Regions from separate parts of the Prauserella oleivorans genome, predicted to be linked through region 1. Evidence: riboswitches for the same ligand, from Rfam matches in the RefSeq annotation. Region 1 holds a riboswitch; each other region holds the start of a gene.

Region 1 (5,801 bases):
CTCCGTGCAGCCGTTCGATCATGTGGGGATAGTGCAGTTCGAACGCGGGCCGCTCGGAACGAATCCGCGGTAGCTCGGTGAAGTTGTGCCGGGGCGGCGGGCAGGACGTCGCCCACTCCAGCGAGTTGCCGTAGCCCCACGGGTCATCCACCTCGACGACGTCGCCGTAGCGGTAGCTGCGCACCACGTTCCACAGGAACGGCAGCATCGAAAGGCCCAGCACGAATGCTCCGATGGTCGAGATCGTGTTCAGCATTGTGAACCCGTCGGAGGGCAGGTAGTCGGCGTAGCGACGCGGCATGCCTTCAGCGCCCAGCCAGTGCTGCACCAGGAATGTCAGGTGGAAGCCGATGAACGTGAGCCAGAAATGCAGCTTGCCCAGCGGCTCGTCGAGCATCCGCCCGGTGATCTTCGGGAACCAGAAGTAGACGCCCGCGAACGTGGCGAACACGATGGTGCCGAACAGCACGTAATGGAAATGCGCCACCACGAAGTAGCTGTCGGTGATCTGGAAATCCAACGGTGGCGCGGCCAGCAGCACGCCGGTCAAGCCACCGAGCAGGAAGGTCACCAGGAAGCCGACCGAGAACAGCATCGGTGTCTCGAAGGTCAGCGTGCCCTTCCACATCGTCCCGATCCAGTTGAAGAACTTGATCCCGGTCGGCACCGCGATCGCGAACGTAAGGAACGAGAAGAACGGCAGCAGGACGGCACCGGTGGCGAACATGTGATGCGCCCACACCGCGAAGGACAACGCCGTGATGCCCATCGTCGCGAACACCATGAGGCGGTAGCCGAACAGCGGCTTGCGGGAGAACACCGGGATGATCTCGGTGATGATGCCGAAGAACGGCAGCGCCACGATGTAGACCTCGGGATGACCGAAGAACCAGAACAGATGCTGCCACAAAATCACACCCCCATTGGCCGGATCGAACGCGTGCGCCCCGAGACGCCGGTCAGCGGCGAGCGCGAACAATGCCGCGGTCAGAATCGGGAAGGCCGCCAAGATCAGCACACTCGTGAACAGGAGGTTCCAGGTGAAAATCGGCATCCGCCACATCGTCATGCCCGGGCACCGGAGGCACACGATCGTCGTGATCACGTTGACGGCACCGAGGATGGTGCCGAGCCCGGACACAATGAGTCCGAAGATCCACAGGTCGCCGCCGATGCCAGGCGAGTATTCCGCGCGCGCGAGCGGCGTGTAGGCCGTCCAGCCGAAGTCGGCGCCACCGCCCGGGGTGAGCAATGAGCTGAGCACGATCAGCCCGCCGAACAGGAACAGCCAGTACGACAAGGCATTCAGCCGGGGAAACGCCATATCCGGCGACCCGATCTGTAACGGCATCACCAGGTTGGCGAACGCGAACAGATTCGGCGTCGCGTAGAGCAGCAGCATGATCGTGCCGTGCATGGTGAACAGCTGGTTGTACTGCTCCTGCGACAGGAACTGCAGGCCCGGCCGAGCGAGTTCGCCACGCATGAGCAGCGCGAGCGCACCACCGACCAGGAAGAACCCGAACGACGTGGCGAGGTAGAGGATGCCGATCTGCTTGTGATCGGTAGTCCGTAGCAAGGACAGCAGCCGGGAACCCTTGGGCACCGAACGGACAGAAGCGCGTCGTACGGCGATGCGGCCGGGTCGGATAGCCATGACCGGACTCCACTCGCGTGACCTTGCTCACTTCCACTAGGTTGAATAGTAGTTTGGTGGGCAAGGTCACGCGAGTGGCTTCACCGGTGCAGGTCAGGTGGGTGCGACCGCCGCGCGCTGTCCCGCTGCCCAGCGACGCGCAGAGGAGTCGACGAGCAGGCCGAAGCCGACGCCGAGCGCCGCCCACAGCGCCGCCAGCTCGAACAGCGACGCCAGTCGCCATTGCCAGAGCAGCGCCGCTGGGACATCCGGCGGGATCGGGTCCGGGTTCGCCGGCCACACCGCCAAGGCCACACCGGCGAGAACAATCGCGCCACCTGCGGCGACGACACCGCGCATAGGGCCAGGCCAGTTGCGTTTCGCAAGCGCACGGTATGCCCAGTGGGCGAGTACCGCCAGCACGAGCCCCGCAGCGATCAACGAGAGGTACATATTCGTGCGCTGGTCGACGGTGTCGGGATCGCCGACGCCGGGCGGGTTCCCCGGGTACTTCACCATCGGCAGCAACACGATCGCCGCGAAACCCACGGCGGCGAGGTGCAGGCTGCGAGCGAAGGCACTCTGCCGGTGGACACGCTCAGCGACCCACCGGTAGACCACGGCGAACACGATCCCGATCAGGACCGCCACGACCACTGCGGCCACCATCCCGCCCACGACCTGGGTCGGACGGCTGAACAAGTCCCCGCCACGTGCGCCGGGGGCCGCAGGACGAGCGTCCTCGATAACGAGCGCCGCCCGCATCGGCCTCTCGACGATAAGCACGGACACCAGAGCGGCCACGACGCCCGCCAGCAGTCCGGCGAGCGCACCACGCGCAACGATCTGTTTCATGCCATACGAAGCCATCTCGCCGCTCCTCAGTGACACGGCACGCCCAGCGCGTGCCGTCCATCGTGAACGAACTCGTGGACGAATTCAGCTGCCTGCCCGAGCAGCATGCCGTTCTCCTGCAGAATCACGTAGAGCACCAGGAGCGAGGACAATGCCAGCAACCATGCCCACAACGGAACCGTGCGCACGGAGCGTAAAGCAGGTACAGGGGTCGCCATCGACGCCTTCCTTCCATACCTCGTGGAACCGGACCAGAACCACCGCAGTCGGTCTCCTGACTTCCGGGTCCTCACGAACGCCCGCCTTCCCAGACCTGACTCTCAGGTCCAGTGGCTGACTCGAAACGTCGTGGACGTGCGCATCCCGGTCACAGTGGCGAGGACCGTGCCGGACTCACACCGGCTTCCCAGCACTGCGGCTCAGTCAGCGTAGGCAGGCGAAGCACCAGCCACAAGGCCGCGAGATCCCGTGTGGACCACGCCACAGCTACACCAAATCTACTACCAACGATAGTATATTTGGTGTAGTCTTGACGGTCCGCGATGGCGTCACCATCGATACGAGTGCCTTCCCACGATGAGCAGTACAGCGCAAGAGCCACGCGTTCGTTCCCGCGTTCGGATTCCGCTTGGCTCACCCGGTCCATGACCCGCTCACCTGCCCTTACAGCCGATCCCGTGGCGACTCGTAGACCAGGCGAGCCGACACCGAGATGGAGCTGCACCAGGACGCCCACGAGGAAGCCGATCCCGCGCGGGGCTCGTTCGACCGTAGACCGAACCTGTTCGGCCAGATCCAGCACTCGTTCGCGAAGCCGGGTTCACGATCGCCGAGAAGAAGGACCGCCGCATGGCACCAATCGGGACGCTGGCGACCTGGAACGCCGCAACCCAGTCACCGGACGACCAGGTAACGAGGGAGCGGTACCGGAATGCCGGCAGGCTCGCAGCAATTCGTTCGGCCACGTGAACTGCGACAGCACGGTTAGCGTGTCACCTGCGGCCACTGAGCAACAGGTGATCGGCTCCCGATGCCCGGAGCCTACGGAGGAGTCGTTACCGTGAACGCTATGCGAGCGAGCACCCGTCGAGGACAGCAGGTGCTCTTGCTGTGCGTGCTTGCCCTCGCTGTGCTCGGCATGCATCACATACCCTTCCTCACGGCTCACGCGGCGATGGCCGACGACTCCCCCGCCGCCGCGATGTCCGAGGCACCGAGCAGCGTGAGTGGAATGCTTGAGGCTCCCTCAGCTGGCGATCCGGCACCGGGAGCCGGCCACGACTTGATGCACCTCTGCCTCGCGGTGCTGCTCGCCGCCACCGGGCTCGTACTGCTCGCCTCATGGCTCGTCGCCACATTCAGGACTCGAACACATGTTCGCCGGATCGGCGCGCGCTCATCCACACACCCCGGGAACAGATCACCACCGCGAGCCGGACGGTCCTTGCTCACCTCTGTCTGCATCCTGCGCATCTAGGGCGTGTCCTGTAAATGATCTAGCTGCGGATGGGGTTTGATCTTGTCCGTGGTTGGTCGGGGTGAGTTGACGGATCGGGCCTGGGCGCGGATTGAGCCGCTGCTGCCGGCGGTGTCGGGGCCGGGGCGGCGGTGGCGGGATCACCGGCAGGTGATCAATGCGATTCTGTGGAAGCTTCGGACCGGCGCGCCCTGGCGTGATCTGCCCGAACGGTATGGGCCGTGGAAGACCGCCCATGAGCGGCTGCGGTTGTGGACCAAGGACGGTACCTGGCAGCGGATTCTGGACGAGGTGATCGTCAAAGACGACGCTGTCGGGGACGTGGAGTGGGTGATCAGTGTCGATTCCTCGGTGGTCCGGGCTCACCAGCATGCTGCGGGAGCCCGGAAAAAGGGGGCTGCACGCCCGCCATCGAGGCGATCGCGGTCGACGGCGAAGGACTCGGACGTTCCCGCGGCGGATTGAGCACCAAGATCCACCTCGTGGTCGAGGGACGCGGGCTGCCCATGCGGGTTGTGCTCACCCCGGGGCAGGCTGGTGACAATCCACAATTGGTGCCGCTGCTGGACGGGATCCGTGTCGCTCGCACCGGGCCTGGCCGCCCACGCCGCCGTCCCGAGGTGGTGATCGCGGACAAGGCCTATTCGCACCCCTCGACCCGCCACGCCCTGCGACAACGCCGGATCCGGTTCGTCAGCCCCGAACGCGACGACCAAATCGCCCGCCGCGCCGCGCACGGCTCACGGGGCGGACGCCCGCCCGCCTTCGACGCCGAGTTGTACAAGCAGCGCAACGTCGTCGAACGCTGCTTCAACCGGCTCAAACAGTTCCGCGACCTAGCCACCCGCTACGCCAAACGCGCCGCCTACTACCAGGCAGAACTCACCATCGCCGCCATCATCCTCTGGCTACGATGAATTGCAGGACACGACCTAGATGGTCACCCAGCGTTGCCCCAAGGCACGCAGGGAAGTCCTGACGTTGAACAGTCCCCAGACAGACAGAAGGTTGAAGCATTCATGAAGAAGACACTGATCGGCGCGAGCGCCGCGGCGATCCTCGCGCTCGTCGTCGGCTGCGGCGGCAACGATGACGACATGTCGGGCATGGACATGGGCCAGAGCGGAACCTCGGCCCCGGCTACGAGCGCGGAGCAGGCCGGCCACAACGACGCCGACATCGCCTTCGCGCAGATGATGATCCCGCACCACCAGCAGGCGGTGGACATGGCCAAGATGGCCGTCGACAGCGCCACCGACCCGAAGGTCAAGGACCTCGCCACCCGCATCCAGGGCGCGCAGGATCCCGAGATTCAGCAGATGACCAATCTGCTGAAGGAGTGGGGCGCACCGGCAACGCCGACCATGTCGAGCATGCCCGGCATGGATATGCCCGGCATGGAGGGCATGGAAGGCGGCATGAGCGACGAGGAGATGCGGCAGCTCGAGCAGGCCTCGGGTGCCGACTTCGATCGGCTGTGGATGGAAATGATGATCAAGCACCATCAGGGTGCCGTCGACATGGCCGAGGCGGAGCTGAAGAACGGCAGCAACGCCGAGGCCAAGGCACTGGCGCAGCAGATCATCGACGCTCAGGAGGCGGAGATCAGCGAGATGCAGGCGATGCTCGGCCAGTAATGAGCTGAGCAGTGAGCCCTGTGCGGGGAGCAGCCCCTGGCCTGCTCCCCGCACAGCGGCACCTCGCGTACGATGTTGCTTCGTAAGGAGGTGCCATGCACGGTCTCGGCGAACTCGAAGCCGCGGTGATGGACGTGCTCTGGGACGCGGAGGAACCGATCAAGGTCCGCGATGTGCTGGAGCAGCTCGACACCGG
Region 2 (5,801 bases), 2.1 Mb from region 1:
TGCTGGAGCTCAAGGCCAACTACACGATCGTCATCGTCACGCACAACATGCAGCAGGCGGCCCGCGTCAGCGACGTGACCGGCTTCTTCAACCTGCAGGGCGTGGGCAAGCCCGGTGAGCTCGTGGAGATCGACGAGACCACCAAGATCTTCTCCACCCCGAGCAAGAAGGCCACGGAGGACTACATCTCCGGCCGCTTCGGCTGATTCGGGACGTCTTCAGGACGTTCAGGACGTTCAGGACGTCGCCCTCCGGCGGGGTCGGCAGCGTCGCCGCTCCGGCCGGACCGGTCCTCGCACGAACCGGACGTGCGGATATCCCTCCGGCTGCCGGGTCACCTCCGCAGCCACGCCGTACACGCGGGCGATGAGCTCCTCGGTGAGCACCTCACCCGGCGGTCCGGCGGCCACCACGCTGCCCGTGTCGAGCACCACGATCCGGTCGCAGTACATCGCCGCCAGATTCAGGTCGTGCAACGCCACCACGGTCGTCACCGGCAGGCCCGCGAGCAGGTCCAGCAGCTCGAACTGATGCTGGATGTCGAGGTGGTTGGTCGGCTCGTCCAGCAGCAGCTCGCGCGGCCGCTGCGCGAGCGCCCTGGCGATCTGGGCGCGTTGCCGTTCACCACCGGAGAGCGTCTGCCACCGCCGGTGCGCCTTGCCGGCCAGCCCGGTGTGCTCGAGCGCCGCCCACACGGCCGCCTCGTCCTCCGCCGACGCCGGCGACCAGGCCCGGCGATGCGGGATCCGGCCCAGCCGCACCACGTCGAGCACGGTGAGCGGCACCTGCGTGTCGGCCTGCTGCTCGACCACCGCCACCCGGCGGGCGAGCGTGCGACGGCCGACGTCGTCCAGCGGTTCGCCGTCGAGCGTCACCACCCCGGACGTCGGCGCGAGCACTCCGGCGAGCACCCGCAGCAACGTCGACTTCCCGGAGCCGTTCGGCCCGAGCACGCCGACGGTGGCGCCGGGCTCCGGGGCGATGGTCACGCCGTCGAGCACCAGCCGACCACCGAGGGTGCGGGTGACCCGGTGCGCCATGAGACCGCTCATCGCGCGCCTCGCGAGCGGTAGAGGATCAGCACGAACGCGGGCACGCCGATCAGCGCGGTCACCACGCCGACCGGCACCTCCTGCGGCTCCAGCACCGTCCGCGCCACGGTGTCGACCCAGACGAGCAGCACCGCACCCGCCAGCGCGCTTACCGGCAGTAGCGTCGCGTGGTTCGGCCCGACCAGGGCACGGGCGGCGTGCGGCAGGACCAGCCCGACGAATCCGACCGCCCCCACCGAGCTGACCAGCACCGCGGTGAGCAGCGCGGTCACGCACAGCAGCACCAGCCGCGTCCGCGCGACCGGCACTCCGAGCGTCGCGGCGGCGTCCTCCCCGAACGCGAACGCGTCCAGCGAGCGGGCGTACCCACCACACACCAGCAGCGTCGCCACCAGCACCGACGCGCACGTGACCATCTCCGGCCAGCCCGCGTTGCTCAGCGAGCCCAGCAGCCAGAACAGCACGCCGCGCGTGGTCTCGGCATCGGCCGACGTGAGCACGATGAACGACGTCAGCGCCGAGAACAGCTGCATCACGGCCACCCCGGAGAGCACGACCCGGTCGGTGGTGCCTCCGAGGGTGTGGCTCAGTGCGAGGACCAGCGCGAACGACCCGACGGCGCCGAGGAAGGCCCCGGCCGACAGCGACAGCACGCCGCCACCGGCTCCGAGCACCACCACGAGCACGGCCCCCGTCGAGGCGCCGGAGGACACCCCGAGCACGAACGGGTCGGCCAGCGGGTTGCGCAGCAGCGACTGCATGATCGCGCCGCACACGGCCAGCCCGGCACCACACACCGCCGCGAGCAACGTCCTGGGCAACCGCAGGTTCCACACGATGCCGTCCCGGAGCACCGACAGGGCCGACTCGCCCACCCCGAGCCGCGCGGCCACGGCGGACCACACGTCACCGACCCGGATGTCCGCGGGACCGATCGTGATGGCCACGGCGACCGACGCCACCAGCACCGCGGCTCCGCCGAGCAGCAGGACCGGCGACGCGACGCGCGAGGCCTGCCGGACGCTCACCTGGCGAGCCCGAACTCGCGCAGCTTGCTCGCCAGCTCCTCCACGCCATCGACCGTGCGGATCGTCGGGTTCATCGCCTGCCCGCTCAGCAGGACGTAGCGTTTGTGCCGGACGGCGTCCAGGTCGCGCGTCACCGGGTGCGACTCGAGGAACTCGATCTTGGCGGCCGCCGATTCGGCGGTCTGCGACCTGCGGGTAAGGTCACCGATCACCAGCACGTCGGGATCCCGCTCGGCGACGGTCTCCCAGCTGATCTGCGGCCACTCGTCGTGCGTGTCGTCGAAGACGTTCCTCGCACCGACGGCCTCCGTCATGATGCCGGGCGCGCCGCAGCACCCCGCCAGATACGGCGAGTCGGAGTTGGCGAACCAGTACAGCAGCGTCACCCCGGACGCGTCGAGCCCGGCCGTGGCCCGGTGGAGCCGCCCGCGCAGGTCGGAGACCAGCCGCTCGCCGCGTTCCTCCACGCCGAACAGCCTCGCCAGCTCACGGATCTCGCGGTAGATCGTCTCCATCGTCAGCGGCGTACCGCGGCGGCCGTCGCCTCCTCCGCTGTTGTCCTTCACGCAGTCGGCCGGGGAGAGGTAGCTCGGCACCCCGAACTCGGCGAACCGCTCGCGCGTGGCGACGCCGCCCACCCCGAGCGTCGAGGCGAAGGACGCCGTGACGAAGTCGGGCTCGGCTTCGAGCACGGCCTCAAACGACGGCATGTTGTCGGCCAGCCTCGGCACGCGCGCGTTGGCCTCGGCGAGGTCGGGGCGGACCGGATCGGTCCAGGTGGCCGTGCCCGCGAGCCGGTCGCCGAGGCCGAGCGCGAGCAGGATCTCGGTGCTGCCCTGGTTCAGCGACACGACGCGCCGCGGCGGCGCCTCGACGCGGGTGGGCAAGCCGCAGTTGGCGACCGTGCGGGGGTAGCCCGGCGCCGCCTGCCGAGCCGTGGGGCCGGCGGCGGCTCCGCACCCGGCGAGCGGGAGCAGCACGGCGAGAAGGGCGGCGATCAAGGACGTGGTGCGGTGCAGCGGCACGGACGTTCCTCTGCGTCGGCGGGCCCAAACGCGGAGCCCGAAGCGGACAGCGACTTCCGGCACAAGACCGGTGCCAGCAGGTCTTCGGACTCGGGATCGTCCGGACGGGACGCCTTCCCAGACCGAGTCCAGTGGCGTGCTGTCCCGCCCGTCCCCCTCACCGCTGCGCGTCAGTTCCGGATTCGCACCGGATTTCCTGACTCACGACGTGCGTGAGTACGACTGGCGGCGCGACGCTATCACGCCGCGGCGTCACCGGTGGCGTACTGCACGTCGACCTCGTGCCGCTCGAAACCGAGCCTGCGGTAGACGGCGACGGCGGGCGCGTTGTCGCCCTCGACGTAGAGGATCACCTGGCGCAGGCCACGCTCGCGCAGGTAGCGCAGGCCGGCCAGGGTCAGGGCCCGGCCGAGGCCGCCGCCCTGGGCGGCCGGGTCCACGCCGACCACGTACACCTCGCCCACCGGCTCACCGCCGAACCGCTCCGGGTTGGGCGGGTGGACCTTGGTCCAGTGGAAGCCGACGACCCGGCCCTCGGCGTTCTCGGCGAGGAAGAAGCCGTCGGCGTCGAACCAGCTCTGCGATTCGGCCTCGGTGAGCTGCTCGACGGTGAACGTGCCCTGCTCGGGGTGCCAGTCGAAGGCACGCCTGTTGACGTCGATGACGGCCTGCTCGTCCTTGCCCGGAACGAACGTCCGCAGCGAGACGCCCCTTGGTGGGGTGGGCTCCGGCCAGTCTGCGCCCTCGGAGTCGACCCGCATCACCAGCAGTTCCCTGGCCCTCGCGAGCCCGAACCGCTCGGCCAGCCGGGCGGCCGCCGGGTGGTCGCCGTGCGCCCATACCCGCAGGTTGGCGGGCACCTCCGCGAGCAGCGCCTCGACGAGGCGGGCACCGTACCCCCGGCGCCGGTGGTCCGGATGCACGATCAGTTCGGCGACCTGCCTGCCGAAGGCGTCACCGCCCGGGTCGAGGTGGACCACGCCGACGAGCTCGCCGGCGACCGCGCCCAGCAGGTAGCGCCCGCCGCGGAACTCGCCGGGCAGTTCGCCTCCCGGTTCGATCTCGGGCCGGCCGTCGGTCTTCCTCGCCGCAGACAACAACGCGCGCACCGCTCGGGTGCGCGCGTCGTCGAGGTCGTCCACCCACGCCAGTTCCAGCATGGGTTCAGGCTAATCGCCCGGCCGGGGTCAGCGGTTGGAGTACTCCGTGACCTCCACGGACTCGGGCACGGCCGGGGTGCCGCCCTTGACCGGTCCGGTGCTCTTCGCCGGGCGCTCGAACTTGTAGCCGACGTTGCGCACGGTGCCGATCATCTGCTCGTGCTCGGGGCCGAGCTTCGCGCGCAGCCGCCGCACGTGCACGTCGACGGTCCGGGTGCCACCGAAGAAGTCGTAGCCCCAGACCTCCTGCAGCAGCTGGGCGCGGGTGAACACCCGGCCCGCGTGCTGCGCGAGGTACTTGAGCAGCTCGAACTCCTTGTAGGTGAGCTCGAGCGTGCGCCGCTTCAGCCGCGCCGTGTAGGTCGCCTCGTCGATCACGAGGTCGCCCACCCGCAGCTCGGCGTCCACCTGGGTGGTGGCGCCGTCCTTGGTGGTCGCCAGCCGCAGCCGGGCGTCCACCTCGGCCGGGCCAGCCGTGGGGAGCAGGATGTCGTCGGTGCGCCATTCCGCGCTGACCGCCACGAGGCCGCCTTCGCCGACGACCGCGATGACCGGGGTCGTCGCGTCCTCGTCGCCGGCGCCCTTCAGCAACCGGCTCAGGCTCTTGGCCGACGCCAGGTCCGTGCGTGCGTCGAGCAGAATGACGTCACGGTGGCCGGCGTCGAGCAGCGCGGTGACCTCGGGCGCCCGCACGCGTACGGTGTGCGGGAGCAGGTCGAGAGCGGGTAGTACCGAGGTGGCATCGGATTCCGGAGTGAGTACCAGCAAGTCCAGGCTCATCGCCACCGCCTCACGTGTTTTCGATCGCCTCGAGTCGGACTCGGGCAGGTCGTCAGTGAGAATAACCCGCGGTGGTGTGACATGTCTGCTGTCGTGAAACGGGCATCACACCCTTTCGCACACAGTTGTGCACCCGCCGGAACCATGACGTAACAGATCGGAAGCGGATTGTGAGCAATGCTGTGACCCAGCAAGCCCGGTCACCTCGACGGCGCTCCGGACGCCGGGCCCGCAGGCTCATCACGGTGTTGATCGTGCTGGCCGGCCTCCTCGTCGGTGCGGACTTCGCGGCGGCGGCGTTCGCCGAGCACACCGTTTCCCAGAAGGCGCGCGAGCAACTGGGGCTGCGCGACGATCCGGCGGTCACGATCCATGGCTTCCCGTTCGCCACCCAGGCCATCTCGGGCGAGTACGACCACATCAGCGTGTCCGCCCAAGGTGTGCAGGTGCAGGACATCCTGTCGGACGTCGCCGTCCGCGCCGAGCTGCGCGACGTCACGGCACCGCTGTCCGACCTCACGGCGGGCAACGTCGAGAACATCAACATCGGCGACCTCGAAGGCCAGGTCACGCTGAAGGCGAGCGACATCAACCAGGTCAAGCCGCTGCACAACATCAAGGACCTGCAGATCGAGCCGTCGTCGGAGTCCTACGTCCGCAACGGCGAGGGCTCGGGCAACGACACCGGCGGCTCCGGTGACTCCGACGGCTCCGGCGGCTCGGGCGACTCGGGAGGGTCCGGCGACTCCGGGGATT
Region 3 (5,801 bases), 2.1 Mb from region 1:
CGCCGCGGGTCATGCGTGCGGTCGCGTCGAGCGCGCCGACCATCGGCAGTCCGTCCAGCTCCCGGCACAGGTACAACAGCCCGGCGCACTCGGCGACCACGGGCATCCCGGCCGCCAGGGCACCTGCCAGCTCGCGCCGCAACGACTCGTTCGCCGACAGCTCCTCCAGGTGCGCCTCGGGGAAGCCGCCACCGAAGTACAGCCCTGCGCATCCGGGCGGCAGCGTCTCCTCACGCAGCGGGTCCAGGTCCACGAGGTCGACACCCTGCGCGGCGAGCAACTCCGCCGTCTCCGTGTACCGGAACGTGAACGCCTGCCCTGCCGCGGCCGCCACCACCGCCCGTGGCCCCTCTCGCTCGGGCCCCGCCGACCACGGCGTGCCGCCCAGCCGCGGCGCACCCCGCGCCACCCGCACCACGGCGTCGAGATCGACCCCGCCCGCGACCCACTCGGCGAGCTTCGGCAGCAGTCGCCGTGATTCGGGCTCCCGCTCCCCCGCGGGCACCAGGCCGAGGTGCCTGCTGGGCGCGTGGATGTCGTCGCTGCGCCGCAGGGCACCGAGCACGGGGATGCCGGTCGGCGCGAGCGCGGCGCGGATCTCGTCCTCGTGCCGCTGCGAGCCGAGCTTGTTCAGGATCACGCCCGCCAGCTCGATGCGCGGGTCGTAGTGGGCGAAGCCGAGCACGGTCGCGGCGACGCTGCGGCTCGCGGCGCTCGCGTCCACGACGAGGACGACGGGTGCGTCCATCAGCCGCGCGACGTGCGCGGTGGACGCATAGCCCTCCGTGCCGAGCGCGCCGTCGAACAGCCCCATGACGCCCTCGATCACCGCCACCTCGGCGGCGCGGGAACCGTGCAGCAGCAACGGAACGACGCGGTCCTCGCCCTGCAGGAACGGGTCCAGGTTGCGGGCGGGCGTTCCCGTGGCCAGCGCATGGTAGCTCGGGTCGATGAAGTCGGGACCGACCTTGTGTCCCGAGACGGCCGTGCCCCGGCGGCGCAGGGCGGCCATGAGTCCGGTCGCGACGGTCGTCTTGCCGTGTCCCGACCCCGGCGCCGCGATGACGACCCTGGCTACCATTCGATGCCCCGCTGACCCTTCTGGCCCGCGTCCATCGGATGCTTGACCTTGGTCATCTCGGTCACCAGGTCGGCGGCGTCGAGCAGGGCCTGGGGTGCGTTGCGGCCGGTGATCACGACGTGCTGGCGGCCGGGCCGCTCGCGTAACGTGGTGACCACGTCGTCGACGTCGACCCAGCCCCAGTGCAGTGGATAGGTGAACTCGTCCAGCACGTAGAAGTCGTGCCGCTCGCCGGCGAGCCTGCGCTTGATCTCCGCCCAGCCCTCGCGGGCGCTCTCGGCGTGGTCGGCGTCGCTGACCCGCTTGCGGGCCCAGCTCCAGCCCTCGCCCATCTTGTGCCACTCGACCGGGCCGCCCTGGCCGGTCTGCTCGTGCAGGCCGCCGAGCGCGCGGAACGCCGCCTCCTCCCCGACTCGCCACTTGGCCGACTTGACGAACTGGAACACGCCGATGGCCCAGCCCTGATTCCACGCGCGCAGCGCCATGCCGAACGCGGCGGTGGACTTGCCCTTCATCGGCCCGGTGTGGACGGCCAGGATCGGGCGGTTGCGCCGCTGGCGCGTGGTGAGCCCGTCGTCGGGCACGACCCCCGGTTTGCCCTGCGGCATCAGACAGCCCTCCGGTCTCCTGCGGACGTCATCAGGCGGCCCTCCGTTTCACCTCGCGGGTCAGCGCGTCGGCCGCCACCTCACCGAGCGGGACGTGCTCACCACCGAGCCTGGCCGCGAGCCGTGCGGCGAGCCCGAGCCGCATGCGCCCGCTCTCGCAGTCCATCACGACGCTCGACACGCCGGTGCGCGCGAGCAGGTCGGCCGCGGCGTGGGAGCGCGCGACGGCGTCCGTGCCGCTGGTCGCGCGGCCGTCGGTCACCACCACGAGCAGCGGCCTGCGCCTCGGGTCGCGCAAGGCCTCGACGCGCAACACGTCGGCCGCCCTCAGCAGTCCCTCGGCCAAGGGGGTTCGCCCGCCGGTCGGCATCGCCTCGAGCCGGGCCGCCGCCACGTCCACGCTCGCCGTCGGCGGCAGCGCGACCTCCGCGCCCGACGCCCGGAACGTCACCAGGCCGACCTTGTCGCGCCGCTGGTAGGCGTCCAGCAGCAGCGACAGCACCGCGGTCTTGACCTCGCGCATCCGTGCCTTCGCCCCCATCGAGCCGGAAGAGTCCACACAGAACAGCACGAGGTTGCCCTCCCGGCCCTCCCGGCGGGCGTACCGCAGATCGTGCGGCCGGAGCACCAGAGCTGGGCCACCACGGCCGCGTGCTCGCTGATGCGGTGCGGCGGCCCGGACGGTCGCGACCAGGTGCGGCACACCGCCGCGTTCCCCGGCCGGGCGTACCCCGACCGTCCGGCCCCGGTCGCCGACCGCCCGCGAGCGCCGACCGTGCGCACCCGACCCGGTGCCGGAGACGCTGAACAGCCGCGCCCGGTACGGCGTCCCCGCACCGACCTGCCGCTCCCCCGTGTGTCCGCCGTTCCCGTCGCCGTGTCTGCCGTCTGTGTCGCCGTGTCTGCCATCTGTGTCGCCGTGTGCGCCGTTCCCGGGCTCCGGTGCGCCGCCCCCACCATCCGGACCGCCACCATCGGGCCCGTCACCGCCGGGTCCCGGACCACCACCGCCATCCGGACCGTCGCCGTCACCGTCCGGCCCGTCGTCAGGAGGTCCCGGTGTGGGCGGCTGGGCATCACGCAAGGCCTGCTCCAGCTCCTCGGAGTCGATCCCCGGCGCGTCGAACGGGTTACGCCTGCGCCGATGCGGCAGCGCCAGCCGGGCCGCCACGCGGATGTCCTCTGTGGACACGGTGTCGCGGCCGCACCAGGCGGCGTGTGCGGTGGCCGTGCGGGCGGTGACGATGTCGGCGCGCATGCCGTCGACGTCGAACGCCGCGCACACCTCGGCGATCTGCAGCAGCGACTCGTCGGTGAGCGTCACGGACGGCAGGAGGCGCTGCGCGGCGGCGATCTCGGCGGCCAGCGCCGCGTCGGAATCGGCGTAGCCGGCGGCGAAGGCGTCCGGGTCGGACTCGTAGGCCAGCCGCCGCCGTACCACCTCCGCGCGCTCGGCCGCGTCCCGGCTGGAGGCGACCTCGACGGTGAGCCCGAAGCGGTCCAGCAACTGCGGCCGCAGCTCACCTTCCTCCGGGTTCATGGTTCCGATGAGGACGAATCGGGCCGCGTGCGACACCGAGACACCCTCGCGCTCCACGGTCACCCTGCCCATCGCCGCGGCGTCGAGCAGCGTGTCGACGAGGTGGTCGTGCAGCAGGTTGACCTCGTCGACGTACAGCAGGCCACGATGCGCGCCCGCCAGCAGGCCCGGCTGGAAGTCGGTGACGCCGTCGCGCAGGGCACGTTCCAGGTCGAGCGAGCCGACCACGCGCTCCTCCGCGGCACCCACGGGCAGTTCGACGAGCCGGGCCGGCCGCCGGTGCGCGGCCGGGTCCGTGGCGTGCGGGCCGTCGGGGCAGCCGGGATCGGGCCGGGCGGGGTCGCACGAGAAGCGGCAGCCGTCCACCACGTCGACGTCGGGCAGCAGGCCCGCCAGCGCGCGCACCATGGTCGATTTCGCGGTGCCCTTCTCGCCGCGCACCAGCACTCCGCCGATGGCGGGCGAGATGGCGCACAGCACGAGAGCCAACCGCAGCTCGCCCATTCCGACGACTGCCGTGAACGGGTACGGCCGCATCCGCACACTCCCTTGCTCGACGGTGGGTGTCCTCGCCCACGCTGCGCCAGCACGACAAGGCGACCACCGAAGCTCTGACTCCTGGCCCGACAGACCAGTCACAGTGGCGGGACCGTCCCGGATTCGCACCGGGTTCCACGACGATCGCGGTGCGATCATCGCACACGTTCCACCGGCCTCAGGTGTTCGCCACGACACAGCTACCGTGCGTGGACGTGACGATCGTGGTGGTGGGCATCGGCGCCGACGGGTGGGCTGGGCTGCCGGAATCCGCTCGCGCCGAGGTGCGGGCGTGCGACGTGCTGTTCGGCGGACGCAGACAGCTTGACCTGGTGCCGGACGGCCCGTACGAGAAACACGCGTGGCCGAGCCCGTTGCTGCCCGCGCTCGACGGCCTGCTGGCCGAGCACGCCGGGCGCCGCGTCGGTGTCCTCGCCAGCGGCGATCCGCTGCTGTCCGGGATCGGCGGCACGCTGGTGCGAAGGCTGGGCGCCGAGCGGGTGCGGGTGCTGCCCGCCGTGTCGTCGGTGGCGCTGGCACGCGCCCGGCTGGGCTGGACCGCCGAGGAGACCGAGGTGGTGAGCGCCGTCGGCCGCGACGTGCACCGCGTGCTGCGGGCCGTCGCGCCGGGGCGGCGGCTGCTCGTGCTCAGCGCGGGTGCCGACACGCCCGCTCGCGTCGCCGCGCTGCTGACCGACCGCGGCTACGGTGCGAGCAGGCTCGCCGTGCTCGAGGAGCTCGGCGGGCCGGACGAACAGCGCCGCGACGGCACAGCCCGCGACTGGCCGCACGCGCCCGGCGCGCCGCTGAACGTGCTCGCCGTCGAGTGCGCGGGCGGGCCCGCGTTCTCCCTGCTCGCCGGGCTACCCGACGACGCCTTCGAGCACGACGGCCAGCTCACCAAACGCGATGTGCGCGCCACCGCCCTCGCCCGGCTCGCGCCGCTGCCCGGCGAGCTGCTGTGGGACGTCGGCGCCGGGGCGGGCAGCATCGCCGTCGAGTGGTGCCGCGCGCACCCGGCCAATCGCGCGGTGGCCGTCGAGTCGCGGCCCGACCGCGCCGAGCGCATCGGCCGCAACGCCGCCCTGCTGGGGGTGCCGGACATCCGCGTGGTCACCGGCGCGGCACCGGAGGCGCTCACCGGGCTGCCCGAGCCGGACGCGGTGTTCGTCGGCGGCGGCGTCAGCGCGCCCGGGGTCCTCTCCGCGTGCTGGCAGGCGCTACGTCCGGGCGGCCGGCTCGTCGCCCACGCCGTGACGCTCGAGGCCGAGCAGGCACTCACGCGCGGCCACGCCGAGCACGGCGGCGAGCTGACCCGCATCTCGGTCGAGCACGCCGCACCGCTCGGCGGCCTCACCGGCTGGACCCCCGCCCGCACCGTGACGCAGTGGACCGTCACGAAACCGCCGACCGTCGACCACAGTGGAGTGACCAAGCAGTGACCGTGCATTTCATCGGCGCCGGCCCGGGCGCCGCCGACCTCATCACCGTGCGCGGGCAGCAGCTGCTCGCCCGCTGCGCCGTGTGCCTCTACCCGGGGAGCCTCACGCCCGCCGATCTGCTCGCGCACTGCCCACCGGACGCGCGCCTCGTCGACACGGCCGACCTCACGCTGGACGAGATCGTCGCCGAGCTGGTGGGCGCGCACGAGGCCGGCGCCGACGTGGCGCGGCTCTGCTCCGGTGACCCGGCCGTCTACAGCGCCGTCGCCGAGCAGATGCGCAGACTCGACGCGGCCGGGGTGCCCTACGACGTCACTCCCGGCGTGCCCGCGTTCGCCGCCGCCGCCGCGACGCTCAAGCGCGAACTGACCGTCCCGACCGTCGGCCAGAGCGTGATCCTCACGCGCACCCAGGCCCGCTCGACCGCCATGCCCGAGGGCGAGGACCTCGCCACCCTCGGCAAGTCCGGCGCCACGCTGGCCCTGCACCTCGCGGTGAACCGGATCGAGCAGGTGGTGGCCGAGCTCCTGCCGCACTACGGCGCCGACTGCCCCGCCGCGGTGGTGGCCCAGGCCAGCCAGCCCGGCGAGACC

The links. Region 1 has a riboswitch for cobalamin ahead of ACFSZT_RS15560 (CbtB domain-containing protein). Riboswitches for the same ligand answer to the same signal wherever they lie in the genome.
Region 2: it holds a riboswitch for cobalamin, as region 1 does, so the genes downstream of both, ACFSZT_RS05230 (ABC transporter substrate-binding protein) here and ACFSZT_RS15560 (CbtB domain-containing protein) in region 1, are expected to answer to the same signal.
Region 3: it holds a riboswitch for cobalamin, as region 1 does, so the genes downstream of both, ACFSZT_RS26115 (putative cobaltochelatase) here and ACFSZT_RS15560 (CbtB domain-containing protein) in region 1, are expected to answer to the same signal.

Annotation. Positions count from the first base shown of each region.
Region 1 covers NZ_JBHUNT010000001.1:3,183,817-3,189,617, reverse strand. The annotation lists gene ctaD (aa3-type cytochrome oxidase subunit I) at 1-1,657, opposite strand, end outside; gene ACFSZT_RS15565 (CbtA family protein) at 1,751-2,491, opposite strand; gene ACFSZT_RS15560 (CbtB domain-containing protein) at 2,518-2,679, opposite strand; cobalamin riboswitch at 2,739-2,923, opposite strand; one part of gene ACFSZT_RS15555 (IS5 family transposase) at 4,017-4,382, shown strand; one part of gene ACFSZT_RS15555 (IS5 family transposase) at 4,385-4,885, shown strand; gene ACFSZT_RS15550 (DUF305 domain-containing protein) at 4,988-5,605, shown strand; gene ACFSZT_RS15545 (BlaI/MecI/CopY family transcriptional regulator) at 5,701-5,801, shown strand, end outside.
Region 2 covers NZ_JBHUNT010000001.1:1,046,256-1,052,056, reverse strand. The annotation lists gene pstB (phosphate ABC transporter ATP-binding protein PstB) at 1-206, shown strand, start outside; gene ACFSZT_RS05240 (ABC transporter ATP-binding protein) at 237-1,052, opposite strand; gene ACFSZT_RS05235 (FecCD family ABC transporter permease) at 1,049-2,080, opposite strand; gene ACFSZT_RS05230 (ABC transporter substrate-binding protein) at 2,077-3,105, opposite strand; cobalamin riboswitch at 3,164-3,347, opposite strand; gene mshD (mycothiol synthase) at 3,345-4,265, opposite strand; gene ACFSZT_RS05220 (response regulator transcription factor) at 4,293-5,045, opposite strand; gene ACFSZT_RS05215 (LmeA family phospholipid-binding protein) at 5,228-5,801, shown strand, end outside.
Region 3 covers NZ_JBHUNT010000001.1:5,308,439-5,314,239, forward strand. The annotation lists gene ACFSZT_RS26105 (cobyrinate a,c-diamide synthase) at 1-1,081, opposite strand, end outside; gene cobO (cob(I)yrinic acid a,c-diamide adenosyltransferase) at 1,075-1,689, opposite strand; gene ACFSZT_RS26115 (putative cobaltochelatase) at 1,721-3,766, opposite strand; adenosylcobalamin (AdoCbl) riboswitch at 3,777-3,930, opposite strand; gene cbiE (precorrin-6y C5,15-methyltransferase (decarboxylating) subunit CbiE) at 3,982-5,208, shown strand; gene cobM (precorrin-4 C(11)-methyltransferase) at 5,205-5,801, shown strand, end outside.